DNA from 3 places in the Halomonas sp. HNIBRBA4712 genome. Region 2 is predicted to be linked to each of the others. Evidence: predicted binding sites of a transcription regulator. Region 2 holds the regulator's gene; each other region holds the start of a gene.

Region 1 (9,951 bases), on a different contig from region 2:
GGCGATTCTGCTGGTCACCCACTATCAGCGCCTTCTGGACTACATCGTGCCGGACAAGGTGCACGTGCTGGTCAATGGCCGCATCGTCAAGACCGGCGATGCCGAGCTTGCCAAGGCGCTCGAGGCGAACGGATACGAAGGTATCGAGGAGTCGGCGGCATGAGCGACACCCAAACGTTTCTGGACACGTTGAAAGCGCGCAGCGCGCAGTACAGCGGCGAGCCGAGCTGGATTGCCGCGCGCCGCCAGGCGGGGGCGGCCCGCTTCGAGGCGATGGGCTTTCCCACCCGGCGCGACGAGGAGTGGAAGTACACCGACGTGCGCGCCATTGCCCGGGGCCACTTCGGGCTTGCCGATGACGTTGATTTCTCCAAGGCGCAGGCGGCGACGCTGTCGTTGCCCGTCGAAGCGCATCGGCTCTCTTTCGTCGACGGCGTCTTCGCCCCCGCGCTTTCCGATATCGACGCGCTGCCCCAGGGCGTGCAGGTACTGCCGCTTTCCAAAGCGCTTGAAAAGAACCACGAGGCCGTTGGCGGGCCGCTGGGTCGGCTGATCAGCGTCGACTTCTCGGCGTTCGCGGCGCTCAACACTGCGTTCATGGAAGAGGGCGCGGTAATACGCATCGCTCAGGGCACCGTGGTCGAAAAGCCGATCGTGCTGCAGTTTCTCTCCCGCGAGGGCGAGGCCAAAATGTGCCACCCGCGCATTCTCGTCGAGGCCGGCAGCCGCTGTGAAGCCACCGTGATCGAGCACTACGCCGGTGAAGCCAGTGCCACAAACTTCACCAACGTGGTGGCGGAGCTGATGCTCGACCGCGGCGCGATTCTGCACCACTACAAGCTTCAGGAAGCGCCGCTTGGCGACTTCCACGTGGCGAGCATTCACGTGGAGCAGAGCCGTGACAGCGTCTACACCTCCTACAACCTGAACCTGGGCGGTGGGCTTGCGCGTAACGACATCATCGCTGATCTCAACGGTGAAAACGCCTACACCAACCTGTACGGGCTGTTCTTCGGCCAGGGTCGCCAGCACGTGGACAACCACACCAAGGTGAACCACAACGCGCCGCTGACGTTCTCCAACGAGAACTACAAGGGCATTCTTGGCGACCGCGCCCACGGCGTGTTCAATGGCCGCGTGTATGTGAAGCGCGATAGCCAGAAGATCGAGGGCTTTCAGAGCAACCAGAACTTGCTGCTCTCGGATCGCGCTCATATCGACGCCAAGCCGGAGCTCGAGATCTACGCCGACGACGTCAAGTGCTCCCACGGCACCACCACCGGCCAGCTCGATGAAGAGGCGGTCTATGCGCTGCGCACGCGCGGCATCGATGAAGCCACCGCGCGGGGCCTTCTGACCCTGGCCTTCGCCGGTGAGGTGCTCGAACAGGTCGGCCTCGACGAAATCAGCGAGCGGGTCGAGCTCGCGGTGGCGGGCAAGCTGCCCGAGCGCTTCAATCTCGCGGGGCTCGTCGAAATCGCCGCCGCGCTCAACGAGTAGGCGCTCTCAAAGCGCTGGATTTCACAAGGAGCGAGCCATGTCCGACATCGCCATCGATGCGCGCCCAGCTGCCCAGGCGCCTTTCGATCTGAAGGCGCTGCGCGCCGAGTTTCCGATCCTGGCGCGCGAGGTGCACGGCAAGCCGCTGGTGTATCTGGACAACGCGGCGACCAGCCAGACGCCTTCGCGGGTGATCGACGCACTGAGCGACTACTACGCGCGCTACAACGCCAACATTCACCGCGGCCTGCACACCCTGGCCGACGAGGCGACGGCGGCGTTTGAGGGCACCCGCGCTCGCGTTCAGGCGTTTTTGAACGCCGAGGATAGCCGCCAGATCGTCTTCACCCGCGGCACCACCGAGGCGATCAACCTGGTGGCCCAGAGCTGGGGGCGCCAGAATCTGGGGCCGGGCGACGAGGTGCTGATTTCGATGCTGGAGCACCACTCCAACATCGTGCCCTGGCAGCTGTTGGCCTCTGATCTCGGTTTTGTCATCAAGGTGATTCCGGTCGACGAGCGCGGCGCGCTCGATCTTCGCGCCTACCGTGAACTTCTAAGCGAGCGCACGAAGCTGGTGGCGGTCAACCACGTCTCGAACGCCCTGGGCACGATCAACCCGGTCAAGGAGCTTTCGCGCCTCGCCCACCAGCAGGGCGCATTGATACTGGTCGACGGTGCCCAGGCCGCCCCCCACCAGGCCATTGACGTGCAGGATCTGGACGCCGACTTCTACGCCTTTTCCGGCCACAAGGTATACGGGCCCACCGGCGTTGGCGCGCTCTACGGCAAAAGGGCGCTGCTGGATGCCATGCCGCCCTGGCAGGGCGGCGGCGAGATGATCAGGACCGTCTCGTTTGAGCCTTCCGGCACCACCTTCGCCGAGACGCCGCACAAGTTCGAGGCGGGCACCCCGGCGATTGCCGAGGTGATCGCGCTGGGCGAGGCGCTGGCATGGGTCGACGGCGTCGGGGTCGAGGCCATCGGCCAGTGGGAGAGCGTGCTGCTCGAGCACGCCACGCGCCAGGTGTGCGCCATCGACGGGCTCAAGGTCATCGGAACCGCCCCGCACAAGGCGGGCGTGCTGTCGTTCGTGGTCGAGGGCGCCCACGCTCAGGATATCGGGCTTCTGATCGATCAGCTGGGCGTTGCCATTCGCACCGGCCACCACTGCGCGCAGCCGCTTTTGCATCACTTCGGTGTCGAAGCGACGTGCCGCGCCTCCTTTGCCGCGTATAATACGCTGGAGGAGGTCGACACGTTCGTGGCGGCGCTCCACCGGGTCATTAAAATGGTGAGATAACGCACTATGGATATCGAGCAAGTCGCGAGCTTGACCCGCGGCCAGACACTGCCGCTACAGCGCGACGTCGAGGCGATCGCCATTCCCTTCGGCACCACCCAGACGCTGGCCGAGGATAGCGTGGTCAGCGTCATGCAGGCCAAGGGCAGCACGGTCAGCGTCGGCTTCGAAGGGCGGCTCTATCTGATCGAAGGGCGCCACCTGGACGCGCTGGGGCTCGAGTCGCTGCCCACGCCGACGCTTCCCGAGTCGGCCGGTGAAGAGGAGGTCGAGGCGTTCGTCTGGGACCAGCTCAGGACCTGCTTCGACCCGGAGATTCCGGTCAATATTGTCGATCTGGGGCTCGTCTACGGCTGCCGCTTCGATCGCTTGATCAGCGGCGAACTCATGGTGACCATCCGTATGACGCTGACCGCCCCCGGCTGTGGCATGGGCGAGGTGATCGCCGCCGACGCACGCAACAAGATTCTCGGTGCGCCGCAGATCTCAAAAGTGCACACCGAGATCGTGTTCAGCCCGCCCTGGAGTCGGGACATGATGAGCGACGAGGCCAAACTTGAGCTTGGCATGTTCTGACGCGACCGAGGCGCCGGATGGCTAACCGCTTGAGGTGGATGATCAAGACCCTGCTGATGTCGCTGGCAGCGCTCGCGCTGCTGGCGGCACTGGTATTGGTGGCCGGTAATTTCTGGGTGCTGGCGAGTACCGCTGCCTATATCGACCGGCCTGTGGAGCAGTGCCGCCCGGGCGATGTGGCGGTGGTGTTCGGCACCTCGAACTGGACCCGCAGCGGCCTGCGAAATCCGCACTTCAATGCCCGTATGCGTACGTCCGCCCGCCTGCTCGAACGCAGAACCGTCGAGCACCTGCTGCTCTCCGGCGACAATCGCACCCAATCCTACAACGAGCCACGAGTCATGTGGCGCGATCTGAACCGGCGCGGCGTACCCTCGGCGCGCATGACGCTCGATTTCGCCGGGTTCAGTACCTACGACACCCTGGCGCGCGCGCGCGACGTCTTCAAGCTCGATGAGGCGGTGCTGGTGACGCAAAGCTGGCACCTGCCGCGGGCGATCTATATCGCGCGCTCGCTGGGCATGGAGGTTACCGGGTGCGTGGCCGAACAGCGTCGGGCGGCGGGGGAGTGGCGCCTGCGCCTGCGCGAGGTGGCTGCACGCGTGGCGACGCTGGGCGATCTCTACCTCTGGAAGCGGGAGCCGCACTTTCTCGGCCCGGTCGAACCGATCGAGCTCATTGGCGATGCGCCTTTGCGCGTACCGCTGGTGCTGCAACTGCCTGTCGAGCTGACGCCGCCAGCGCCCCAAGCGCCCGTTGAGGCGCAGTGACGGCTCAACGCCTGGTGCGCTGTTTTTGCAGGCTATAGAGCTCGCGAATCAGCTCCCGGCACGCCTTCATCGCCTCGTCGATCACCGGCTCGATGGGGTCGGGCAGCGGATGGGTAAAGAGCGTGGAAAGCGCCTGCATCAGCACGCGCTCCTGCTCGAGAAGCTCGTTGATCAGGACCTGGCTATCGTTACCCACGAAACTTTTCAAACGGCTCCAGAGCCAAAGGAAGTCGTCACGCTCGACGTCGGCGTCCCGGGGCAACATCTTGAGGTGGGTGCGCGCCAGCGCCTGCAGTTTGCGCATCTGCTTGAGCCGGGCGGCGTAGTAGGGCTTCAGGGTGTCGCGCAGCGAGGGACGCAGGCGTTCAAGGTTATCCTGGAAATAGTCAATACTGTCGGCCAGCGCTTCCAGTACGCTGTCCATCGCCACCTGGCGATTATCGAGAAACATGAGCGTCTACCTCCTTCGGTGACGCAAATTGTGGCGGGGGTGGCGGCGATTTGCCACCCCCTGAGCGGATTATTTTCGCGCTTTTGCCCTGGTCTTTCGGCTAGTTAGCCCTTCGAACACTTGGTCTTTCGAACACTTGGTCCTTCGAACCCTTGGCCCTTCGAAGCGTTAGCCTTTCGAACCATTAGCCTTTCGGCTTGGGCGGCGCCTTGCGGTTTGATACCGCGTTCTTCTCGATCTGCTCGATGATCAGCCCGGCGATATCCTTGCCGGTGGCGGTTTCGATACCTTGAAGACCGGGCGAGGAGTTGACCTCCATGATCACCGGGCCATGGTTGGCGCGCAGCAGATCGACGCCTGCGACCTGTAGTCCCATCGCCTTGGCGGCGCGGATTGCCGTCGAGCGCTCCTCGGGGGTGATGCGGATGACGCTGGCGGTGCCGCCGCGGTGCAGGTTGGAGCGAAACTCGCCTTCGGCGGCCTGGCGCTTCATCGCCGCGACCACCTTGTCGCCGATCACGAAGCAGCGAATATCGGCACCTTTCGCCTCCTTGATGTACTCCTGCACCATGATGTTGGCCTTCATGCCCATGAACGCCTGCACCACGGATTCGGCGGCCTGATTGGTTTCGGCGAGCACCACGCCGATCCCCTGGGTGCCCTCGAGCAGCTTGATCACCAGCGGCGCGCCCTTAACCATGGTGATCAGGTCGGGGATGTCGTCCGGCGAGTGGGCGAAGCCGGTGATCGGAAGCCCGAGCCCCTTTCGTGAGAGAAGCTGCAGCGAGCGCAGCTTGTCGCGGGAGCGGGTGATGGCGACCGAGTCGTTGACCACGTAGGTACCCATCATTTCGAACTGGCGCAGCACCGCGCAGCCGTAGAAGGTCACGGAGGCGCCGATGCGCGGAATGACCGCGTCGAAGCGCTCGATCTCCTGGCCCTTGTAATGGATGGAGGGGTGGTGAGCGGCAATGCTCATGTAGCAGCGCAGCGTATCGACCACGCGGGCGGTATGGCCGCGCGCTTCGGCGGCCTCGATCAACCGACGAGTCGAGTAGAGGTTGCGGTTACGCGAAAGCAGGGCAATATGCATACAGGACTCCGGGGATGAGCGTGTTGCGGGTTCAGGGTTCGCCGTGCAGGAAGGCCGCGCCCGGCGCCACCAGCAGGCGGCGCATGGCGCGTCTTCCCAACAGCATGGGATGGCGCATATTGCTTCGGTCGGTCAGCGTCAGCTCGACGGGGAAGTTGAGCTCGCCAAGCAAAACGGCGGTACGAATCACGTAGCGCCACTCGCTATGGCCGTTGGAGCTGGTCACTCGACGCCGGTCGTGCAAATGGAGCTTGTAGCGGTGCGAGGGCGTGTCGGGCCCGCCGCTGTGAGTGATAAAGCTGATCCAGAGCTGGCCGTGTTCGTCCTCTTCGGTCGTGATCTCTTCGGCGTGCAGCGCCGAGGTCCGCGCGCCGGTATCGGCCTTGCAGCAAAGATGTAGCCCAAGCTCGGGAAGCGTCACCATTTCGCGACGTCCGATAACGGCCTTGGCCTGATAGGGTAGTTCCTTCACGGTGACTCCTTACACGCGTTTAGGGCGTAAAACCCCGGCATTGGCCTTTCGCCAACGTCTCGGTATTGTTACGAAAACGTTCGAGCCTTAGTAACGTTAGTGGCGTGGCGTCAACTTCGCCAGCCGCATTTGAATGGCGCTGCCTTGCGGGGCGTCGCGCAGTGTCATCAACACCAGCAGCCGCAGCCGCGGAACCAGCGCGATGTCCCGCACCAGGGCGTTGAAATCGCTCTCCTCACGGCGCGCCAGGCGCTCGAGAAACAGCGGTAGCCGCGTTTCATCCTCAAGCCAGGCCCAGCCGCGCCCGGCGATAGCGGCGAGCAGATCCGGCCCGCAGGCCGCCGGGTCCTCGAGCAGCGCCTGATACCAGCGGCCCACGGTGTCGCTTTCGCTGGCACCCACGGCGCGCACGCAGGCGCACAGCGTTTCGAGATCGCCCTGGCCGGCCGCCTGCTCGCCGCGATCAATCAGCGCCTTTACGAGCGTTTCTTCGAGAGCGAAGTGTTCAAGGCACAGACACAGCGCGCGCACCACCTCGGTTTCAAGCGCCGACTGGGCGAGGGTTTGCGCAAGCACTCGCTGGCCCTGAGCGTCGCTGCGCGCCGCGAAGTCGGCGATGCCCTGAAGGCCGAGGGCCTGCCAATCGATGCTTTGCTGGCCGCTTAAATAGGCCTCCACCGGCTCGAAGTGCTGACTGGCGGCAAGGCCCTGCTCGGCGCTAGCGCGCGCGTTGAGCACTGCCTGAAAGGGTAGACTCGGAGTAAACGCCAGCGGATTGTTCTCCATGAAGTGCTCCGGCTGCGCGCTCGCATCGCCAAGACGCGCCACGTTGCGCCCCAGGGTTTCGATCAGCCGATTCAGAAAGCCGTCGCGGGAGGCCGGCGACAGCATGCTCTGCTCATCGAGCGCGAAGGCCAGAAACCAGATCGCCGGCTCCGGCATATCCCCCAGGCGAAACACGATTGCCACTCGTGCCTGGCCCTGCCAGGGCTCCGGCCAGGGCGTTTCACCGCGCTCGAAGGCGGCGAAGGTGTCCCGCGCGCAGGGCGTCACGCGCCGCCCCATGTGGTAGAGGCTGACGTCGGCGCCGCTTCGCTCGAAGAATGCGTTCAGAGTATCCAGTGCTTGCATATCGTTTATCCCCTTCGCGAACGCGCACTCTACCTTGAGCGGGGCGCGGTGTCAGCCAGCATTCAAGGGTTTGCATCATCAAGTGATTGAAAAATCGAGTGATCAAAAATTGAGCAGTTTTACGCACCGCCCGCCGCACTTGGGCAGGCGTGATCTTTCCATAGTTTATCCACAGCCTCTTGCAGGTTTTCTGTGAATCCGTGAATAACTTTTCACGGCGGCGCTGGATGGCAAGTTGTGTTCACACGCGCGATAATAGGGCGCTCATGCACCGACCCCAAGGAACCCATGAGCGTACATCTATCGCTTGACCAGGCGCTGCGTGAGCTTGAAGCCGCGATGAAAGCGGCGGATCTCTGGCGTATGCCCGCTCCCGAAGCGTCGGCCTTCGAGAGTCAGCAACCGTTTTGTGTCGACACCATGTCGCTACCCCAGTGGCTGCGCTTCGTGTTCATCGCCCGGCTCGACGCGCTGGTCGATGCAAGCGGCCCGCTGCCCGCCAAGTGCGAGGTCGCTCCGGCCATGGCCGCCTACCTGCAAAAGGAGAAGGTGCGCGCCAGCGATCAGCTGCTGGTGGTCCAGGCCGTGGAGCGCGTCGACAAGCTGGTCACCGAAAACTAACCCCGCGCCAAACCAGAGCGGCCCGTCACCTTACCAGGTGCCGGGCCGCTTGGTATCCAGGGCCGCCTGGAAGCGGTAGCCAATCCCCGCCATGACCACCGCCGGGTCGATGTCGACGCTGCCCGCCGCGCTTCCCGCCACGGTGGCGTCGCTTTCGATATCCAGATACCAGGCGGCGGCATTGGGTGTCCAGAGTCGACCCATGGCGCTTTCCTCTTGATAGCATGACGTTCAGCGTTGATTGCGTTTACAAAGCCTAACGCCAGCGCATAATAAGGTTTTTGACCTGGCTCAACGACCCGAGCATCGCCCATGAAAAAGGCCGCCCGAAGGCGGCCTGGCAACGATTCTCGACACCTAGCGGTCGATATGGCGGTATTCGCCGGCATCGCGGGTCGCGCTGCTCACCACCATGATGGCGATGAACGAGGCGATGAAGCCCGGGATGATCTCGTAGACACCCGGGCCACCGAGGAACTCGGCGTTGAAGCCCAGCGTGATCCAGAGCATCACGGTCACCGCACCGACGATCATTCCGGCGATCGCGCCGGCGCCGTTGGTACGCTTCCACATCAGCGACAGCAGAATCAAGGGGCCGAAGGCCGCGCCGAAGCCCGCCCAGGCGTTGCTGACCAGCCCCAATACCTGGGATTCCGGGTCGGAGGCGATAATCGCCGCAACGATGCCCACCAGCGCCACGCTGATCCGGCCCACGGTCACGGTCTGCTTCTCGGAGGCGTTCTTGTTCAAGAAGAGCCGGTAGAAGTCCTCGGTCAGCGAGGAGGAGGCCACCAGCAGCTGGCTCGAAATGGTACTCATCACCGCCGCCAGCAGCGCCGCGTACAAAAAGCCCGTGATCAGCGGATGGAACAGCAGGTCAGCGAGAATGATGAAGATCGTCTCGGGGTTTTCGACATCCATGCCGTTGCGCACGGCGTAAGCACGCCCGAAGATACCCAGCGATACCGCGCCGATCAGCGAAATCGCCATCCAGCTCATGCCGATGTTACGCGCCGTGGGCACGTCCTTGAGGCTGCGAATGGCCATGAAACGCACGATGATGTGGGGTTGGCCAAAGTAGCCAAGCCCCCAGGTCACCGCCGAGAGCCAGCCGATGAAGGTTAGCCCCGCGGTCCAGGAGAGCAAGGTCGGGTCTACGCTATTCAGAGTTTCCGAGGCCTGGGTGAAGCCGCCACCGCCTTCGCCGAAGAGCACCACGGCGGGCATGATGATCAGCGCGAGCATCATGATGCAGCCCTGAACGAAGTCGGTCAGGCTGACCGCCAGAAAGCCGCCTACTACGGTGTAGATCAATACCACGCCGAGAGTGATGATGATACCAGTGGCGTAGTCGCTCAGACCGCCGATGTTGATCACCCCGGCAAAGGCGCTCTCAAAAAGTCGCCCGCCGGCGACCAGGCCGGAAGCGGTGTAGACGGCGAAGAAGATCACGATGACGATCGCCGAGACCGTACGCAGCGACAGCGCCCGGGTCGGGAAGCGGTTGGCCAGAAACGCCGGAATGGTGATGGCGTTACCGTAGTGCACCGTCTGCTCGCGCAGGCGCGGCGCAACCAGCAGCCAGTTGAAGAAAGCACCGACGAACAGGCCGATGCCGATCCACGCCGAGCCGAGCCCGGAGACGAACATCGCCCCGGGCAGGCCGAGCAGCAGCCAGCCGCTCATGTCCGATGCGCCGGCGGAGAGCGCGGCCACTTTCGGGCTCAGGGTGCGCCCGCCGAGCACGTAGTCCTCGGAGGTCGAGGTCGAGGTGCGCATGGCGTAGAGCCCGATGCCGACCATTAGCGCGAAGTAAGCGAAAAGACTGATCCAGACGCCAATTTCCATGGAAGTTCCCCTTTTTTATCTACCGGATTCCCGGCCGGTTTCTTGTTATTGACGCGATGGCGTCACACCGGCCAGGGCGTGAAATTTACTTCACCCCCCTTGGGGGGTGAGGTCAAGGATTTTTTATTCGTCACCCATGGCCAGCAGCGAGGCGTTGCCGCCGAGGGCTGCGGTGTTGTTGGTGAC
Region 2 (9,951 bases):
CAAGAAGGGCGGACTCTTTCCCATCATTCACGGCGTGCGCACCATGGCGCTGGAGCGGCGCATCGAGGCGTTGAGCACCCTCGAGCGCCTCGAGGCGCTGGTGGCGGATGGTCGGCTCGAGGCGCGCTTCGCCGAGGATCTGGGCGAGGCGCTTGCGCTCTTTACCGAGCTGCGCCTGCGTCAGCAGCTGGGCAACACCGAGAAGGGCGCCCCCATCAACCAGGTAGTGGTGCAGCACCTTTCATCGCTCGAACGCGATCTGCTGCGCGAGGCGCTGCATATCGTCAAGGAGTTCAAGTCGCGTTTGACCCACCGCTATCATCTGGAGTACGCCTGACACCATGCGCCTGACGGATCGACACTTCACGGTTTTTGGACACTCGCTGCGCACGCTGTTCAAGCGTGAAAGCGACCGGCGCCGCTTTGCGGGCTCCTCTTTCGAGTGGCTGTTTCACCCCTACCTGGGCGAAGAGCTGGTGGCGCTGGCGTTCCGCTTCGCCCCTGCTGATCCGATGCTGAGCGTGGCGGCGGTGGTCTTCAACGAGCGTCGCGTTCATACCCGCAGCGCCTGGGTGGCCACCCTCGCCGACGAGCCGCTGCTCCAGAGCCGGGCGCTCAGGCGCCATAGTGCCCGGCATCAGACGCCGTCGCAGATCGTGGCCACGGCAGACCACATCGCCGCGCTCGCCGAGTTCATCGGCAACCGCCCGGTAGTGGGCTGGGGGCTCGACCGGGCGCTTTGTCCGATCAACCGGCTGTTCAACGAGCGGCTCGGCTTCGAGCTGCCCAACGCCCAGGTCGACATCGAGCGCCTCTACCAGCGCAAGCAGAAGCGCGCGCGTATCGAGGCGCAAACGGCGAGTCTAATGGAGGCATTGACCCAGTCGCGGCTGGCCGCCCCCGGCTGGCCGTCGCTTCTGAGCGAGGCGAGCGCCTGCGCGCTTTTGTACATGCGCTTGAAGCGCGATGCGGCGCTCGAGGCCTGACGCCGGCCGTATTGGGTGAGGCGGCGAATCCTGGTAGAATGGCGCCCTTCACCTCACCACCGGCAGTGCCTATACCATGCAGCAGTTCGACATGCAGCAGCCCGATCACTTCGACCCCGCCGTGGCCGACACCGCCTCCCCGAGTGCGTCGGTGGCCGCCCAGGATGCCAAACAGAAGCGCGAATTCAACAAGTTGCAAAAGCGCCTGCGCCGTGAGGTGGGCAACGCCATTCTCGATTACAACATGATCGACGAAGGCGACCGGGTGATGGTCTGCCTCTCCGGCGGCAAGGACAGCTACACCATGCTCGAGATCCTGCGCAACCTGCAGCGCAACGCCCCGGTGAGCTTTTCGCTGGTGGCGGTGAATCTCGACCAGAAGCAGCCGGGCTTTCCCGAGCACGTGCTGCCGCGCTACCTCGACGCCCAGGGCGTGGAGTACCACATCCTCGAGCGCGACACCTACTCGGTGGTGAAGGAGAAGACCCCGGAGGGCAAAACTACCTGCGCGCTCTGCTCGCGGCTGCGTCGCGGCTCGCTCTACGGCTTCGCCGAGGAGATCGGGGCGAACAAGATTGCCCTCGGCCACCACCGCGAGGACATTCTCGAAACGCTCTTCCTGAACATGTTCTTCGGCGGCACGCTCAAGGCGATGCCGCCCAAGCTCTTGTCCGACGACGGCAAGAACATCGTCATCCGCCCGCTTGCCTACTGCAAGGAGGCGGACATCGCCGAGTTCTCGCGCCAGATGGAATTCCCCATCATTCCCTGCAATCTGTGCGGCTCCCAGCCCAACATGCAGCGCCAGAACGTCAAGGCGATGCTCGCCGAGTGGGACAAGAAGTACCCCGGCCGGCTCGAGAGCATGTTCAAATCGGTAACCAACGTAGCGCCTTCACAGCTCGCCGACCGCACGCTGTTCGACTTCGAAGGCCTCGAGGCCAAACAGGCCGAAATGCGCGCCGGGCGCATCCAGGCGCTCAACGTAGGCTAGCTGGCCGCCTCAAGCCAGCGCCTCCTCGTCGGCCAGGGCGGTGAGCCTGGCCATGTCGAGAATGTTCACCTCGCGCCCGGACACCGCCACCACCTGCTGGCTTTGCAGCCGGCTCAGGATGCGGCTGACCGTCTCGACGGCGAGCCCCAGGTAGTTGCCGATATCCGAGCGCGCCATGGAGAGCCGAAAGCTGTAGGGCGAGTAGCCGCGGCGGCGAAAACGATCCGACAGCGTAACGAGAAAGCTCGCCAGCCGCTGGTCGGCGGTCTTGCGCGATAAAAGGCGCATCATGCGCCGGTCGTCGCGCAGCTCCTTGCTCATACTGCGGTAGAGCTGGCCTCTGAGCTCCGGCAGCTCCTCGGAAAGCGCGTCCAGGTGCTTGAACGGAATCTCGCACACCGTGGTGGTTTCGAGCGCCACTACGCTACCCGGATACGCCTCTTCGTCGATACCGTCGAGACCCACCAGCTCGCTGGGCAGGTAGAAGTTGGTGAGCTGGTCGAACCCCGCACCTTCGCAGGTGACCTGCTTGAGACTTCCCGAGCGCACCGCAAAGACGCTCGAAAAGCGCTCGCCCTGATGAAACAGCGTCTCGCCCTTCTTGAGCGGAGCGCGGCGGCGGATGATGGCGTCGAAATGGCCGACGTCCTCGAGCTGAAGCGCCAACGGCAGACACAGCGAGCTCAGGCTGCAGGTCTGGCAGCGCGGCGCCTGCATGAGGGCGGCGCGGTGGCGAGCGGGGCTGGACATCACCTTCTCCTTCGTTGATCCCACGAGCGCGTGTGCGCCGTATTATAGAATTCGCGAGTAGCGCCTGGCGAGCGGCGGCGTCATGCGCGCATCGAAGGCCATCGCCAGATGCCGAATCAGAAGCCGCCCGATGGGCGTGACGGTGAGCACCGCGCCGCTACGTTCGATCAAACCGTCGCGGCGGGCCTGCTCGAGCCGCGAAAGCGCCTCACAAAAGTAGGCCTCGGCATCGATGCCAAAGCGCGCGCCGATCTCGGCCAGATCCAGGCGCATGTCGCACATCAGCCGTTCGATCACCGCGCGACGAATCAGATCGTCCTCGCCAAGGCGCAGCCCCTTGCAGATAGCGAGCCGGCCGGCGTCGAGGGCCGCGGCGTAGGCGTCGAGGGTGACCGGGTTCTGGGCGTAGACGTCGTCCACCCGCGAGATCGCCGAAACGCCGAGCCCCACCACATCGCACTGGGCGTGGCTCGAGTAGCCCTGGAAGTTACGCGTCATCGTCCCGTCGCGCTGAGCTCTTGTCAGGCTATCCTCGGGGCGGGCGAAGTGATCCATGCCGATATGCACGTAGCCCGCCTCCTCGAGCATGGCGATGCTGGTGTGCAAAATGGCGAGCTTTTCATCGCGCCCCGGTAGCTCGCTCTCGTTGATGCGCCGCTGCGGTGCGAAGCGCTCGGGCAAGTGGGCATAGTTGAACAGCGATAGCCTTGCCGGGGCAAGGTCGATCACCTGGGCGAGCGTGGCGGCGAAGCTTCGTCGGCTCTGGTGCGGCAGCCCGTAGATCAAATCCAGGTTGAGCGAGCCAAAGCCCAGCCGCTGCGCCTCGTCCATCAGGGTTTCGGTCAGCCGCCGTGGCTGGACGCGATTGATCGCGCGCTGCACCCGCTCATCGAGATCCTGCACCCCCAGGCTTAGCCGGTTGAAGCCGAGTGACTGCAGGTGGCGCAGAGTAAGCACATCGGCTTCGCGCGGGTCGATCTCGATGGCGTAGTCGCGGTTTGGGTCGTGTGATAGCCCGAAGCGCGCGTCGAGCCGGTCGATCAAATCGCTCATCTGTGAGAGCGTCAGAAAGGTCGGCGTGCCGCCGCCCCAGTGAAGCTGCTCGACCTGGCGGGCGCCGTCAAGGTGGCGCGCGGCGAGCACCATTTCACGGTCGAGCCGCGAAAGGTACGGCTCGGCGAGCTGGCGGTTTTTCGTCGCGATCTTGTTGCAGGCGCAGTAGAAGCAGATCTTCTCGCAAAACGGAATATGCACGTAGAGCGAAAGCCCCCGGCGGCCCGTATTGCTGCGCTCGAGCGCCTGGGTGAAGTCTTCTGGCGTGAAACCGTCGTGAAAGGCCAGCGCCGTGGGGTAGGAGGTGTAGCGCGGCCCGCTGGTGTCGTAGCGGCGCAGCAGCGTGTCGTCACGGTGGAGTGGCGGCGGTGAGTGGGCGGCGTAAGCGGTCGACATGAACCCTCCCATAAGGATGCGCGCAAGCGGTGATAGCGGGTCGAGTCTAACGCGCGCGCTCAGGCCGCGTGTTGAGCCAGGTCAAGAAAGGCGGCGGTCGGGTGTCAGTGGCCGGCGTGGGGGAAAAGCGTGTAGAGCTGGTAGAACGCGAAGGCGATGATCGAAAGCGCCGCGAGGGTGCGGGTCGCCGGGTGGCGAATCAGCCCGGAAAGCGCCCGGGCGGCCAGGCCCGTGGCCAGCAGCGCTGGCAGCGTGCCGAGGCCAAAGGCCGCCATCAGAAGTGCCCCCTGGGCCGGGTCGGCACTCGCCATGCTCCAGGTGAGCATCGAGTAGATTAGCCCGCAGGGCAGCCAGCCCCACAGCGCCCCCAGCGCCATCGCCTGGGGTACGTGCACCACCGGCATCAGCCGGCGGCCCACCGGCTCGATATGACGCCAAAGCCGCCGCCCCAGCGCCTCGAGCGCCAGTAGCCCTTTCCACCAGTTGGCGATGTAGAGCGCCATCAGAATCAGCATCACCGCGGCCAGCGCCTCGAGCGTAAACCGGGCGGCGGGGGCGAGCGACACCAGTGTGCCAAGCCCTGCCACCAGCGCCCCGGCCACGGTATAGCTTGCGATGCGGCCCAGGTTGTAGCCAAGCAGGAGCCCCGCCATGCGCGCCGGGCGGCGCATGCTCGGCGGCACCGCGAAGGCCAGCGCGCTCATGATGCCGCCGCACATGCCGATGCAGTGCGCCCCGCCGAGCAGGCCGAAGACGAAGGCGGCGAGCAGCGGCGAAAGCTCGAGCCCGGTCGGGTTCACGGCGGCGGCTCGCGGCGCGCCCGCCTGTCAGCCGGTGATGGCGGCGGCGAGGCGTCGTCGTCGAACAGGATGCGGTGGGCCGGGCCTTCCAGGTCGTCGAACTGGTCGTTTTTGACCGCCCAGAAGAAGGCCCATACGGCCAGGCTCAGGAGCATGAGCGACAGCGGAATCAAGAGATAAAGACTCGTCATGCGTTCACCGTTTGACGAAGGGATGAGACGGGTGGGGCCATACGCCGCCGGCGGCCAAGGCGCAGCGCGTTGCCCACCACCACCAGCGAGCTCAGCGACATGCCGAGCGCGGCAAGCCAGGGCGGTACCAGGCCGAGAGCGGCCAGCGGCAGCGCCAGGCCGTTGTAGGCCACCGACCAGGCCATGTTCTGGCGCATTACCCGGCGCGTGGCACCGGCGGTTTCCAGCGCCTCGCCAACGCGCACCAGCCGCGGGCTCAAGAGCAGCGCGTCGGCGCGCGTTTGCGCCAGGTCAGTGGCGCCGTTGACCGCCAGCGCCACGTCCGCCCCGGCCAGCACCGGCACGTCGTTGATACCGTCGCCTACCATCAGAACGCGCTCGCCTTCGGCCTGTAAAGCCTGAATGCGCGCAAGCTTCGCCTCCGGCGTGGCGCGCGCCTGCCAGGTGTCGATGCCAAGCGCCTCCGCCAGCGCCTTGACGGTTTCCGGCTCATCGCCGGAAAGAAGCTCCACGCCTACGCCGAGCGCGTCGAGCGCGGCCACGGCCTCCAGCGCGTCGTCGCGCAGGGTGTCTTCGAGCCGGAACCAGGCCCTGGGCGTGTACTCCTGGCTTAGCAGCAGCCACTGGCCCGGCCCCGGCGGAGCGATCTCGTGACCCGCAGCAAAGCGTGCCCGGCCAAGGCGCCAGGTCGCGCCTTCGAGCGTGGCGTGAAGGCCCTGGCCGGGCTCGCGCACTACCGCCTGCGCCTTGAACCCTGCCCTGCGAAAGGGGCCAAACGCCCTGGCGATCGGGTGCTCCGAGTGCGCCTCGATCGCCGCCGCGATCTGCCGCGCCCGGGCCGCGTCCATCGATCCCATCGGCCGGGTGTCGGCGAGGCGCATCTCGCCGCGGGTGAGCGTACCGGTCTTGTCGAACACCACCCGAGTGACCCCGGCGAGCGCTTCAATGGCGTCGGCGCGGGTGATCAGTACGCCGCGCCGGCCAAGCGCGCCGTGGCCGGCGGCAAGCGCCGTGGGCGCGGCCAGCGCCAGCGCGCAGGGGCAGGTGACCACCAGAACCGACAGCGTGATCCAGAACGCGCGGCTAGGGTCGATGAAGGCCCAGGCGGTGGCCACCGCGAGCGTGACCAACAAAAGGCGCAGCACGAAGCGCTGGACCATGGCCTCGGCCAGGCGGGCCAGGCGCGGGCGATGGGCGAAGGCGCGATCGGTCAAATCGAGAATATGGGCGATGGTCGCCTGTTTACCGGCGTGAGTGACGCGCACCACCAGCGCGTTCTCCATGTTCTGGCTGCCGCCAATCACGCGTTCGCCCACGCGGCGGGTCACCGGCAGGAACTCGCCGGTCAGCATCGACTCATCGAGGCTCGATTCGCCCTGTTCGATCACGGCGTCGGCGGGCACGGTGGTGCCGGGTTGCACCAGCAGGCGGTCGCCGGGCTCGAGCAGGCTGGCCGGCACGACCCGCTCGATGCCGTCCGCGTCCAGGCGCAGGGCCGAGGCGGGCAGGTGGGAGCCGAGCGCATTGCCGCCGCGGCGCCGCGTTCGCGCCTCGAGATGGCGGCTCACCAGCAAAAAGAAGGTAAACATCGCGATCGAGTCGAAATAGACGTCGCCGCGTCCCGCCACCACCGCGTAGGCGCTGGCCAGGTACGCCGCACCGATGGCGAGCGCCACCGGCACGTCCATGTTCAGGCGCCGGTGGGCGAGTGCGTGCGCCGCCTGGCGGAAAAACGGCCAGGCACTGAAGAGTACCACCGGCGTGGTCAGCGCAAGCGACAGCCAGTGGAACAGGGCGGAAAACCCGGCGCCTAGCTCATCCGGCCCGGCGATATAGAGCGGGATCGAGAACATCACCACCTGCATCATGCCCACCGCCGCGACGATCAGCCGCCGCACGCGCAGGCGATCTTCGCGCTTCTCGCGCTGGTGGGCCTGGTCGGGCTCGAAGGGCAGCGCCTGGTAACCGATGGCGGCAAGCTCGGCGAAGATGTTCGAGGGCGCAAGTATCGACGGATCCCAGCTCACCCGCAGGCGGTGTTCTGAAAGATTCACCGCGCTTTCGGTGATGCCCTCGAGCGCGTTCAGGTGGTGCTCGATCAGCCAGGCGCAGGCCGCGCAGGTGATGTTCTCGATGGCCAGGGTGGCGCTGGCGCCGTTGTCGGCAGCGTGAACGAAGCGCGCCTGGAGTTCCGGGTGATCGAACGCTTGCCAGGTTTGCGCCCGGGCGCGACTCTCTTCGGGCCGGGGGGCGAGCTCGGTGCGGTAGCGGTAGTAGTGCGCGAGCCCGCTGCCGACGATGGCGTGGGCTACCGCCTCGCAGCCGGGGCAGCAAAGCGGCTGTGGCTCGCCCTCCAGAGTGATCGTCCAGGGGGCGCCTGCCGGCACCGGCGAGCCGCAGTGGTAGCACGACGCGCTCATCGAACGCCCGCGGCGTCAGGCGTGAGCGTTACCGCACTATCAAGGGGCAGCGTGATTTCGCCGCCCAGGCGCCAGTCGGGGGCATCCGCCGGGGTAAGCGTGACGTAGCGGCGGTGAACGAGCCCCGCCGGCGCCTGGCCGACGTAGTGCCCGCCGCGGCGGTGTACCAGGGTCAGCGCGACGTCCCGCCCGTCCTGGGTGGGAAAGATCAGGTTCAGCGTCAGTGTTTCGGGCCGTGCCTGGCCGGTCAGATTAAGCGTGACGTCTTGGGTAATTGGGTCGATCTTGAGATCCGCCGCGAGCCCCAGGCGGCGGGCCTGGTCGGTTTTCGCCAGCACCGCGTTGATCGCCTTGCCGTGCTCGTAGTAGTCCTCGCGCACCACCATGCCGTCGAAGCTGCGCGTCGCCACGACGGCGAAGCCCACGCTCACCAGCATCGACGAGAGTAGCAGCGCGATCAGACACCAGGGCCAGAACTGGCGGTACCAGGGCGGCGGGGCGGGCTCGAACATCGGCTTATCTCCTTTCGCCGCTAAGAAAGCGTGAGGCTCGCTCGACGCGAAGCGCCGGCTCAGCCTCGAGCACGAAGTCGAAGGGCCGGCTGAAAGCGTCACTACTTGCCGGTGCGGTCACGCTGACGACCTGGCTTCGCGTGGCGCCGGCGGGCACCGTCAGCGCGGTGGTTTCAAGGCGCGCGCCGGGCAGCCCTTCGACGCTCAGGCGGTAGGTTTGCGCCTTCCGGTCGCGGTTGCGCACGGTCAGCCGGTAGTCGTTGCGGGTCTGGCCGCCCGCGGCGGGGGCGTAGAGCGTGGCCCGGGCGCGTTCGGCCTCGAAGCTGACCGGCACACGCTGATCAAGGGTCAGCACCAGCGCGGCCAGCGCAAGCGAGAACGCGGCCAGATACCCCAAAAGCCGTGGGCGCAGGCGGGCAGGCGCGCTGCCCTCGAGCCGGCGCTGGGTGGTGTGGCGAACCAGCCCGCGCGGCTTCTGAATGCGCTCCATCACCGCGTTGCAGGCGTCCACGCAGGCGCCGCACTGCAGGCAGGCGTACTGCTGGGGCCCGTGGCGAATGTCGATGCCGGTCGGGCAGACCTGCACGCAGAGCCCGCAGTCGATGCAGTCGTCCCGAGCGGTGTCGAAGCCTACGGCGAGGGTGTCGCGCTCGAACATCACCGACTGAAAGCGTGCGTAGGGGCAGATATGCAGGCACACCCGCTCGCGCAGCCAGCCGGCGTTGAGATAAGTGACCAGTGCAAAAAAGCCGACCCAGAACAGCGCCCAGCCCTGAAGCGCTAGCGTGGCAAGCTCAGAAGCGAGCGTGCGAATCGGCGTGAAGTAGCCCACCAGCGTAACGGCGGTGGAAAGTGCGATCAGCGCCCAGGCCGCATGTTTGAAAAGGATTCTACACCGAGCCGCAGAAGTGGCCCTGCGAGCGCGCCGCGCCGGCGGCCCTTCCAGGCGGTGCTCCACCCAGCGAAACGCAAACGTCCAGACGCTCTGCGGGCAGGTGTAGCCACACCACGCGCGCCCGGCCAGTGCCGTGAGCGCAAAAAGCCCGAAGGCGGCGGCGATGAGCGCAAGCGCCAGCAGGATGAACTCCTGGGGGTAGAAGGTCGCGCTCGCAAGATGAAACTCGCGCCCGGGAATGTCGAACCAGACCGCCGGGCGTCCGTGAACGGTGAGCCAGGGCAGCAGCGCGAAGCCGCCGATCAGCACCGCGTTGAGGCTGCGGCGCAGGCGCCGGTAAACACCGGGGCTTTCGCGCACGCCGCCTCGCTCGGCCGGGCGGGGCCGGGTCGGGGGCGGGGTGATGTCGTGTAGCGCAATGGGCTGCATCGATGTGCTCGGCGGCGGTGGTTCAAAAAGCGGCGGCCAATCGCGCCGCTTGGGGATGATAGCAATAATCCGGCGCGGCGGGGTTGATGCGGGTTAGCGTCAGCGCCTGGCCGCTGCGGCAAATCCGCACCTAATCGTGTATGGCGTCTGAAAGGCGCAGGCTGTAGACGTAGGCGGCGAGCAGGTGCACGCGCTGCTCGCCGAGCAGCGGCGCCTGGGCCGGCATCACGCCAGTACGGCCTTCGTGAAGCGTCTGGCGAATCGCGTCTGTCACGCTCTGATTGGGCCCGCCGTAGAGCCAAATATCGTTGGTCAGGTTCGGCGCGCCGAGCGCCTGGTTGCCGGTGCCCTCCACCCCGTGGCAGGCCACGCAGAAGCGACCATAGCTTTGCTCGCCGCTCTGGGCGCGTATGGGGTCGTGCTCGCGACCGGCCAGCGCCAGCACGTACTGGGTCAAATCCTCGAGGGTGTCGTCACCCAGCTGCGCCCATGCCGGCATGATGCCGCGCCGGCCTTGGGTTAGCG
Region 3 (9,951 bases), 180 kb from region 2:
ACCGGCTCCCAGTCCGACAAGAATCAGCAGCTCTTCGACGGTCAGGCCGACGTCATCAACGGCAGTGTGCAGGCCAACGAACAGTATACCCGCCTGCCCGAAAGCGATCAGAAGGCGATGCGCTTCGTCTGGCTGACCGCGCGTCAGGAAACCATCGAGCAGGCGCCGGAAGAGGGGCTTGGACAGACCACTCGCGATCAGCTTCTGGAGTACGTCGAGCCCAACGTCACCGTCACCATGGGCGATGACGAGAACTTCACCTTCGATAAGGAGTTCTTCTTCCTTTATAACAAGGAGATGGATCAGGGCATCATCGATCAGATCGACGAAGCGCTGACCGAGATCTTCGACGAAGGCGACGTGCAAGAGGCGCAGCTGAACGCCTTCTTTATCCCGGACTTCAAGCCCTCCGCCGAAGCCTCCGAGTACCTGCAGGATAAGATGTCGCGCTATCAGGACATCATCAGCAACATCAACTAAGCACACCGCGGCCGGCCGCTCGAGCGCCGGCCGCGCCTTCCTCTGGTAGGCACACGGCGCTAAGGCGCCGGTTACGTGCCGAATCTACGTTCGTGGAGCCGCCATGGCCTCAGATCTTTTGAGCGTGTCGATCGACTTCGAGACGTCACACCTGTTTTTTCCCCACATCGTGCACTGGGTGCTGGCCGGGCTTTTTTTGCTGATTCTGGTAACGAAAGTGGCCCCCTTCATGGCTGCGGTCAAACGCGGTGAGCGCACCCTGCCGATCATCGGCGAGGCGCGGGACTCGAAACGCTTTTTCGGTACCCTGGCGCTGATCAGCGCGTATTTCTATCTGATGGCGGTGGTCGGTGATCTGTTTCCCTACACCGGTTACGGCTTTCTGTTCGTCTCGATGGTCTTCGTGCTGCTCATGTCGTTGATGTATCTCCACGACTGGACGAAGAAAAAATTGATCATCGTGGTGATCAACGCCATCGCCGCACCGACCATCGCCTGGTTCGTGCTCGCCAAGCTGTTCACCATCACTCTGCCGTGACCCAAGCGGGTAAATTGCCATGGATTTTCTAGCTTTTATCGATTTCACCTTTTTACTGCTCGTCGGCTTTGGCACCCTCGTGGGGATCATCTTCGGCGCGATTCCTGGCATGACGGCGACCATGGCGGTGGCCGTGTGTCTGCCACTGACTTATGCACTCGGCCTCAATCACGGGCTTGCACTGCTGCTCGGGCTATACGTGGGCGGCATTTCCGGCGGGATGGTGCCGGCGGTGCTGTTGAACATTCCCGGCACGCCTTCCTCGATCACTACCACCTTCGACGGCTACCCGATGGCCCAGAAGGGCGAGGGCGAGAAGGCGCTACGCGTGTGCGTCATCGCATCGCTCGTGGGCGGGCTGGTCAGCGCGCTGGTGCTGTTTCTGTTCGCGCCGCTGCTGGCGGACTTTTCGATCAAGTTCTCCTACGTGGAGAAGTTTCTGATCATCCTGCTGGCGCTTTCGGTGATCGCCTCGCTTTCCACCAGCATGTTGATCGGTATCTTCAGCGGCGTGATCGGCATCTGGCTCAGCCTGATCGGCGACTACAGTATCTCCGACGGCGGCAACGGCCATACCCGGCTGATGTTCGATTTCATGGAGCCGTACCTGTTCGAAGGCTTTTCACTGTTGCCGGTGCTGATCGGCATTTTCGGTATCTCGACGATTTTGCTGGAGGCGGAGAAGGGCGTGAAGCGCGACACCGCCGGCGAGCGCATCAAGATCGGCAAGGAGGGCGGTTTCTCGTTTTCGATCTTCAAAGGCAGTTTCACCAACCTGACCCGCTCGTCGTTCATTGGCACTTTCGTCGGCATGCTGCCAGGCGTGGGTGGCAGCGCGGCCTCGGTGCTCGCCTATACCCAGGAGAAGAACCTGGCGAAGGACTCCTCGCAGATGGGCAAGGGCGCCCCCCAGGGACTGATCGCCTCGGAGTCGGCCAACAACGCCCTGACCGGTGGCGCGCTGATTCCGCTGTTGTCGCTGGGTATTCCGGGGGACTCCACCACCGCCGTGTTGATCGGTGCCTTCACGCTGCAGGGCATCCAGGTGGGGCCGCTGTTCATTCCGGAAAACCACGATACCTGGTATGTAATGATGACGGCGCTGGTGCTGGCGAACTTCGTCATGTTCGCGCTGATGTTCTTCGCCATCAAGCATATCGCCAAGGTGGTCATGGTACCCAAGCACATCCTCTACCCGCTCATCGTCATGATGTGCGTGGTGGGTGCCTACGCGATCAACTACGGCATCATGTTCGATGTCTGGACGCTTCTGATCTTCGGGGTGCTGGGCTATCTGATTCAGAAGATCGGGCTCGAGGTCGCGCCGCTGATCATTGGTTTCATTCTGGGAAGCCAGGCGGAGGTCTATTTCGTCAAGAGCCTCGAGTCCTTCGGCACCTACACCATCTTCTTCACCAAGAGCCCGATCGCCATGGTGCTCTGGGCGTTGATCGCCGCGTCGGTACTGTTTGCGATCGTGATGGGGTTCAAGTCGCGCGCTCGCCAGAAAATGGAGCTGAGCCAGATGCACACCCCTTCGAACACCACTGCAGGAAAGTCTCATGACTCAACTAACGACTAATTCTCGCGTCATTCAGGTTCATCCGAGCGACAACGTCGCCATCGTGATCGAGCACGGCGGACTGGCCGAAGGGGTGAAGATCAACGAGTCATGCACGACGTTGATGCCGATCCCCCAGGGGCACAAGGTGGCGCTTGCGCCGATCAAGGAAAACGACGACATCGTGCGCTACGGCGAAGTGATCGGCACTGCGGTCACTGCCATCGAGCGCGGCGCGCACGTCAACGAGCACAACGTGCGCCTGCCGACGGCTCCGGCGCTTTCCGAGCTTCCGCTGGCGACCCGTACGCCGCCGGCCCAGGAGCCGCTTGAAGGCTACACTTTTGATGGCTTTCGTAACCCGGACGGCAGCGTCGGCACCAAGAACGTGCTGGGGATCACCACCAGCGTTCAGTGCGTGGCCGGCACCGTGGAGTACGTGGTCGCGCGGATCAAGCGCGAGCTTCTGCCGCGTTTTCCCAACGTTGACGACGTGGTCGGGCTCAATCACAGCTACGGCTGCGGCGTGGCGATCAACGCGCCGGCGGCGATCGTACCCATTCGCACGCTCAAGAACATCGCGCTGAACCCGAACTTCGGCAACGAGATCATGGTGATCGGCCTTGGCTGTGAAAAGCTCCAGCCGTCGACGCTGCTCGAAGACCGCCCGGTGAAGATCTATGAGAACAGCGAGGCCGCCGACCCGGACGCCAACGTGCTGAGCCTTCAGGACGAGAGCTTCGAAGGTTTCGGCGAGATGGTCGAGGGCATTCTCGCCATGGCCGAGCGCCACCTGGAGCGCTTGAACAAGCGACGCCGCGAAACCTGCCCGGCCTCGGAGCTTGCCGTGGGTATGCAGTGCGGCGGCAGCGACGCGTTTTCCGGCGTGACCGCCAACCCGGCGGTGGGCTTTGCCACGGATTTGATCGTGCGCGCCGGCGGCAGCGTCATGTTCTCGGAAGTCACTGAGGTGCGCGACGCCATTCACCTGCTCACGCCGCGCGCCGTCGACCGCGAGGTCGGTCAGGCGCTGATCGACCAGATGGCCTGGTACGACGACTACCTGCTTCAGGGCCAAGCCGACCGTAGCGCCAACCCGTCACCGGGCAACAAGAAGGGCGGCTTGAGCAACGTGGTCGAGAAGGCGCTGGGCTCGGTGATCAAGTCCGGTAACTCGCCGATCGTCGACGTCATCGGCCCGGGCGAGCGGCTGCGCCGCAAGGGGCTGACCTTCGCCGCCACGCCGGCGAGCGACTTCATCTGCGGCACGCTGCAGCTGGCCGCGGGCATGAACCTGCAGGTCTTCACCACCGGACGGGGCACGCCTTACGGGCTCGCCATGGTGCCGGTACTCAAGGTCGCGACCAACTCGCACCTGGCCAGGCGCTGGCACGACATCATCGATCTTGACGCCGGACGCATCGCCACCGGCGAGGCCACCATCGAGGATCTGGGCTGGGAGCTTTTCCACCTGATCCTCGATGTCGCCAGCGGCCGCAAGCAGGCCTCGGCGGACCGTCTCGGCATCCACAACGATTTGGTGCTGTTCAATCCCGCGCCGGTGACCTGAGCTGCCGCCTTTAAAACGCATCAATAACGCAAAAGCGCTAAACGACAAGAGAGCTATCGCCATGTTTCCCAAGATCACGTCGATGAAAGTGGTGCCGGTTGCCGGCTACGATGGGTTCCTGCTCAACCTGAGCGGCGGTCACGCGCCCTGGTTCATTCGCTGTGTCGTGGTTCTGGAAGATAGCGCCGGCAATCAGGGCGTCGGTGAAATCCCCTCGAGCGAAGGGATTCTCAAGGGGCTGGAGCAGTGTCGCGCTATCGTGGAAGGCACCACCGTCAATGCCTTCAAGCAGACCTTGAACAGCGCGCGCCAGGCCCTTGCTAAAAACGGCCGCGAAGAGCGCGGCCGCCAGACCTTCGATCTACGCGTGGCGGTTCACGTCATCACCGGGCTCGAGTCGGCGCTTCTGGATCTTTACGGCCAGGCGGTCGGCCTTCCTGTGGCGGATCTTCTCGGCCAGTACGGCCGCCAGCGAAATGAGGTCGAAGCACTCGGCTATCTGTTTCTGCTCGGCGACCCGGACAAGACGGATTTGCCCTACCCGAAGGCGAACGACGCGGTCGATGCCTGGGACGAGGTGCGCTACCAGAAGGCGCTGACGCCGGAGGCGGTGGCCAATCTCGCCAAGGCCGCGTTCGATCGCTACGGCTTCAAGGACTTCAAGCTCAAGGGCGGGGTGCTCAGAGGCGAGGAGGAGGCCGACTGCATCCGTGCGTTGCACGACGCCTTCCCCGAAGCGCGCCTGACGCTCGACCCCAACGGCGCCTGGAAACTCGACGAAGCGGTGCGCGTGCTCGAGCCGATCAAGCACCTTCTCAGCTACGCCGAGGACCCCTGCGGCCAGGAGGAGAGCTACTCCGGGCGCGAAACCATGGCCGAGTTCAAGAAGCGCACGGGCCTGCCCACCGCGACCAACATGATCGCCACCGACTTCAAGCAGCTGCAGTTCGCCACCCAACTCAACGCGGTCGATATTCCGCTGGCGGACTGCCACTTCTGGACCATGCAGGGCGCGGTCATGGTCGGGGAGCTGTGTAACGAGTGGGGCATGACCTGGGGCTCGCACAGCAACAACCACTTCGATATATCGCTGGCCATGATGACCCACGTGGCCGCCGCCTGCCCGGGCGAGATCACCGCGATCGACACTCACTGGATCTGGCAGGACGGCCAACGCATCACCAAGGAGCCGTTCCTGATTCGTGACGGCAAGCTCAAGGTACCGTCCACCCCGGGACTGGGCGTCGAGCTCGATGAAGAGCAACTGATGGCCGCGCACCGGCTGTATAAATCGCTGGACGTGACCCAGCGCAACGACGCCATGGCGATGCAGTACCTGATTCCCGGCTGGAGCTTCGATCCCAAGCGGCCGGCGCTGGTGCGCTGAGCGGCTGATTATTCGTCATGAACGAAAATCTGTGAGTTTAATGTTTGTCTCTTATTTTCCTGACGATGGAACCCTTCACAGACTTCTCATTAAGTATGAGGGGCTGTGATTACACCTTTCTTTAGGCTAAAGTCTACAAGAATATTTGTATGATGTATGACAATATAAGGTATACTCTAATTTTTTGAATCCCTGTGCCGCCGTCAGTCATGGTAGCCCGAAAACCGAACAAGAGGAGTCCCGCATGAATTTTTCTAAACAAGAACTCAAAGCGTCTATTACCGACGGGCTTTTGTCGTTCCCCGTGACCGACTTCGACGAAAGCGGCAAGTTCGACGCTGAAAGCTATCGCAAGCGCCTGCTGTGGTTGAAAGAGTATGAAGTTTCCGCGCTGTTCGTGGCGGGCGGTACGGGTGAGTTTTTCAACCTGACCCTCGATGAGTTCCGCGAAATCGTCAAGGTCGCGGTCGACACCATCGGTGGACACGTGCCGATCATCGCCAGCGCCGGCCAAAGCGCGGGGCTTGCCAGCGAGCACGCCCGCATCGCCCAGGAAGAGGGCGCCGACGGTATCCTCCTGATGCCTCCTTACCTGACCGAGTGCTCGCAAGGTGGCATCGTCGAGTACGCGGCGAGCGTTTGTCAGTCCACCGACCTGGGCGTTATTTACTACAACCGCGCCAACGGTTATCTCAACGTCGATGCGGTCAAATCGCTTGCCGATCGCTGCGATAATCTGATCGGTTTGAAGGATGGCAAGGGCGACATGCAGGCGCTCAACATCACCATCAAGACTCTGGGCGATCGCCTTGGCTACGTTGGTGGCGTGCCGACCGCCGAAATCATCGCCGAAGCTTACCTCGCGATCGGTGTGAGCACCTACTCCTCTGCAGTGTTCAACTTCGTGCCCGAAATGGCGGTGAAGTTCTACAAGGCGCTGCGTCAGGGTGACAGCGACTTCGTTACCAAGGCGACGCGGGAATTCTTCATTCCTTTCGTCACCCTGCGTGACACCACTCCCGGCTACGCAGTCAGCCTGGTCAAGGCGGGTGCGGGCATCGTGGGCTATCCCGGTGGCAACGTGCGCGCCCCGCTGACCATGCCCAACGACGAGCAAATGAGCCAGCTGAAAAAACTGGTCGAAAACGCCAAGTCGCTATAGAAGTTATCAACATACATCGATGTTGGTCGCGTGGTGAACTACTATGGGGCTGATCGCCCAAGCTGGCCGCGTTGACCAGTGAATACGCCAGACAAATTCAATCCCTGATTTATCTCCGGTATCGTTTATTTAGAAAGCGCCAATAAAGCGATGCCGGACGTAATGCTTTGTTACGTTGGTGTTATGTGTTTTGGGGTATGAGCAAAGGGGTACCTGGTACGGTGTCAAACCGGCCAGGCAATCATTCTCATCGCAGGAGGCAAGATGAATCTAACAGGTGAAATGCTGATCGGACAGAAAGCCGTCAAGGGCTCTCGTGATCCCATTCAGGCCATCAACCCGGCGACCAACGAGCGGTTGGAGCCAGGCTACGCTGGCGGCACTCAAGCTGAGGTAGATCAGGCGTGCCAGCTTGCGTGGGATGCCTTCGATAGCTACCGCGAAACCTCACTCGAAGACCGCGCCAAATTCCTTGAAACCATCGCCGATGAAATCGAAGCGCTGGGTGATGCGCTTATCGAGCGCGCCGTAGCGGAGTCCGGGCTGCCCCAGGCACGTATCCAGGGCGAGCGCGGCCGTACCTGCGGCCAGCTGCGTATGTTCGCCAAGACCGTGCGCGCCGGCGAATGGCTCGATGTTCGCATCGACCCCGCCATGCCCGATCGTCAGCCGATGCCGCGCGCCGATCTGCGCCAGCGTCATATCGCGCTGGGTCCGGTCGTGGTCTTCGGTGCCAGCAACTTCCCGCTGGCGTTTTCGGTTGCCGGTGGCGACACCGCCTCGGCACTTGCCGCGGGTTGCCCGGTCATCGTCAAGGCGCACGCCGCACACCCGGGCACCGGTGAGCTGGTCGGCCGCGCGATCCAGGCGGCGGTCAAGAAGTGTGGCCTGCCGGAAGGCGTGTTCTCGCTGATGTTCGGCTCCGGCCGTGAAGTGGGTACGGCGCTGGTCAGCGACGAGCGTATCAAGGCCGCCGGCTTCACCGGTTCGCGCAGCGGCGGTATCGCGCTGTGGAAAGCGGCCCAGTCACGCCCCGAGCCGATTCCGTTCTACGCCGAAATGAGTTCCATCAACCCGGTCTTCCCGCTGCCGGCAGCGCTGAAGGCACGCGGCGAGGAGATGGGCAAGGCATTCGTGGGCTCGCTCAACATGGGCGCCGGCCAGTTCTGCACCAATCCGGGCCTGGTGATCGCCATCAAGGGTCCGGAGCTTGATGCCTTCGTCAAGGCAGCGGGTGAAGCCGTCAAGGAAAGCGGCGCGCAAACCATGCTGACGCCGGGCATCTTTGAAGCCTACGAAAACGGCGTTCAGAGCCTCAAGGAGAGCGGCAAGGCTCAGGAAGTAGCGCGCGGTCAGAAGGGCGAAAGCCCCAATCAGTGTCAGGCTGGCCTGTTCAAGACCGGCGCCCAGGATTTCCTCGCAAGCGAAGCGCTGCAGGGCGAAGTCTTCGGCTCGACATCGCTGGTGGTCGAGTGTGCCGATGAAGCCGAGCTCAAGAAGGTCGCCGAGCATCTCGAAGGCCAGCTGACCGCAACGCTTCAGATGGACGATGCGGATCTGGATGCGGCGCGCAATCTTCTGCCCACGCTCGAGCGCAAGGCAGGCCGTATTCTGGTCAACGGCTGGCCGACCGGCGTCGAAGTGTGCGACGCCATGGTGCACGGTGGCCCGTTCCCGGCGACCTCTGACTCGCGCACCACGTCAGTAGGTACCGCCGCGATCTACCGCTTCCTGCGCCCGGTCTGCTACCAGGACCTGCCGGAAGGCCTGCTGCCGGAAGCGATCAAGAACGACAACCCGCTCAAGCTGCGGCGTCTGGTGGACGGTAAGCGCGAGCAGTAATCGATGCGCTAGACCCTCGGGGTCACCATGCTTTCAAGGCCGCCTTTGGGCGGCCTTGTTGGTTGTAGGGGGTAAGAGCAGGGTGAAATGCCTTGAAGCATCGAGAGTCTTATTGAGCGGGGGTGGAGGCTGTCAGGTTTTCATGTGTTCGACTCGGAGAAGATCGCCAGACAAGCCACTTACCGTGTCGTGAGATGAACCAAAAATCAGGGGCGATACGCTCTTATCCATACGTACCAGGCGCGTGATGATATCGTTTTCTGTCGTCGTTGAAAGTAAGCAACGTCATGGCGCTTTAAGCCGGAGGCGAGCGTTTTGATCGCGCGGATCGAGCGGCCGAGACTGTAACTTTAGTCTATTTAGACTTATTGCTACTTGCCTGTAAAAAGGCAGTTGGCTAACTTAACGATCAAGATTTGTATGATGTAAGACAAATGGTTTTGAGGTTTTACTCTATTGAATTTAAAAGGTATTGCTGTGCCTGAAGAAGCGATAGCAAATAATTCAAGAGATAGTGGTATCTCATGATCAAAAAAAGCTTAGAGCATCGTTAGGTGAATAAACTCACCAGCGAACGCTCCTTGGTAGGGGGCCTGTTCGCTTGAGTGTTCACGCCACGTTGCTTTGAGTTGAAGTTCGAGCGGTGCACCCCGGGCCCGCTTTCGTGAAGCCGTAAAACCAACGACACAACAAGAGGTTTCAGTAATGAAAACAGCATCGATCTGCCGTCAAACGCTCGTCGCGCTCACCAGCGTGTCGCTTCTTGCCGCCGCCGTTTCCGCCCAGGCCGCTAACTGGCGCGGCTGGAACATCCATCCGGACGGCTATCCCAATACCGAGGCGCTCGAGGCGTTCGCCGAAGCCGTAAACGAGCGTACCGAAGGCCGCGTGACGCCGAGGGTTTACAACAACGCGGTGCTGGGTGATCAGTCCGACGCCATCGAGCAGACCCGCAACGGCGCGCTCGATTTCGCCAACTTCAACATGGGGCCGATGGGGCCGATCGTGCCCGAAACCAACGTCTTCTCGCTGCCGTTTCTGTTCACTAATATCGACCACATGCACACGGTGATGGACGGCGAGATCGGCGAGCGTTTCGCGGATGCGCTGGAAGAGAAGGGGCTAGTGGTGCTCTCCTGGTTCGACTCCGGCGCGCGCAGTATCTACAACACCCAGCGCCCCATCCGTACGCCGGAAGACGTTCGTGGTTTGAAGATTCGCGTCATGAACAACGACCTGTATGTGCAGATGATGGCCGCCCTCGGCGGTAACGCCACGCCCATGTCCTACGGCGAGGTGTATCAGAGCCTCACCACCGGCGTGCTTGATGGCGCCGAGAACAACTTCCCGTCCTTCGAGTCGAGCAACCACTACGAAGCCGCCGGCTACTTCTCGCTCACCGAGCATTTGA

What was found. Region 2 encodes FNR, which switches genes on or off when oxygen is low (the NO sensors DNR and NnrR bind a similar motif). Its sites were predicted from a motif close to TTGATNTANATCAA; they were not measured.
Region 1: a site for FNR is predicted at 8,199-8,212, ahead of ACGK9R_RS10695 (OmpW family outer membrane protein). Genes of this name have one in related genera too.
Region 3: a site for FNR is predicted at 5,686-5,699, ahead of kdgD (5-dehydro-4-deoxyglucarate dehydratase). Genes of this name have one in related genera too.

What each region holds. Positions count from the first base shown of each region.
Region 1 is NZ_JBIFXR010000004.1:261,207-271,157, reverse strand. Features, by position in the region: gene sufC (Fe-S cluster assembly ATPase SufC) at 1-163, shown strand, start outside; gene sufD (Fe-S cluster assembly protein SufD) at 160-1,500, shown strand; gene ACGK9R_RS10735 (SufS family cysteine desulfurase) at 1,538-2,803, shown strand; gene sufT (putative Fe-S cluster assembly protein SufT) at 2,810-3,379, shown strand; gene ACGK9R_RS10725 (vancomycin high temperature exclusion protein) at 3,397-4,149, shown strand; gene ACGK9R_RS10720 (hypothetical protein) at 4,154-4,600, opposite strand; gene rimK (30S ribosomal protein S6--L-glutamate ligase) at 4,785-5,693, opposite strand; gene ACGK9R_RS10710 (ATP-dependent zinc protease) at 5,725-6,165, opposite strand; gene ACGK9R_RS10705 (DUF3549 family protein) at 6,262-7,296, opposite strand; gene ACGK9R_RS10700 (YqcC family protein) at 7,585-7,917, shown strand; gene ACGK9R_RS10695 (OmpW family outer membrane protein) at 7,948-8,121, opposite strand; gene putP (sodium/proline symporter PutP) at 8,275-9,765, opposite strand; gene putA (bifunctional proline dehydrogenase/L-glutamate gamma-semialdehyde dehydrogenase PutA) at 9,889-9,951, opposite strand, start outside.
Region 2 is NZ_JBIFXR010000001.1:548,924-558,874, forward strand. Features, by position in the region: gene ACGK9R_RS02575 (putative nucleotidyltransferase substrate binding domain-containing protein) at 1-337, shown strand, start outside; gene ACGK9R_RS02580 (DNA polymerase III subunit epsilon) at 342-986, shown strand; gene ttcA (tRNA 2-thiocytidine(32) synthetase TtcA) at 1,078-1,980, shown strand; gene fnr (fumarate/nitrate reduction transcriptional regulator Fnr) at 1,990-2,730, opposite strand; gene hemN (oxygen-independent coproporphyrinogen III oxidase) at 2,773-4,179, opposite strand; gene ACGK9R_RS02600 (sulfite exporter TauE/SafE family protein) at 4,284-4,979, opposite strand; gene ccoS (cbb3-type cytochrome oxidase assembly protein CcoS) at 4,976-5,170, opposite strand; gene ACGK9R_RS02610 (heavy metal translocating P-type ATPase) at 5,167-7,590, opposite strand; gene ACGK9R_RS02615 (FixH family protein) at 7,587-8,102, opposite strand; gene ACGK9R_RS02620 (4Fe-4S dicluster domain-containing protein) at 8,107-9,426, opposite strand; gene ccoP (cytochrome-c oxidase, cbb3-type subunit III) at 9,557-9,951, opposite strand, start outside.
Region 3 is NZ_JBIFXR010000001.1:727,157-737,107, forward strand. Features, by position in the region: gene ACGK9R_RS03425 (ABC transporter substrate-binding protein) at 1-480, shown strand, start outside; gene ACGK9R_RS03430 (tripartite tricarboxylate transporter TctB family protein) at 584-1,018, shown strand; gene ACGK9R_RS03435 (tripartite tricarboxylate transporter permease) at 1,038-2,600, shown strand; gene garD (galactarate dehydratase) at 2,581-4,149, shown strand; gene ACGK9R_RS03445 (enolase C-terminal domain-like protein) at 4,211-5,536, shown strand; gene kdgD (5-dehydro-4-deoxyglucarate dehydratase) at 5,781-6,698, shown strand; gene ACGK9R_RS03455 (aldehyde dehydrogenase (NADP(+))) at 6,963-8,540, shown strand; gene ACGK9R_RS03460 (TRAP transporter substrate-binding protein) at 9,246-9,951, shown strand, end outside.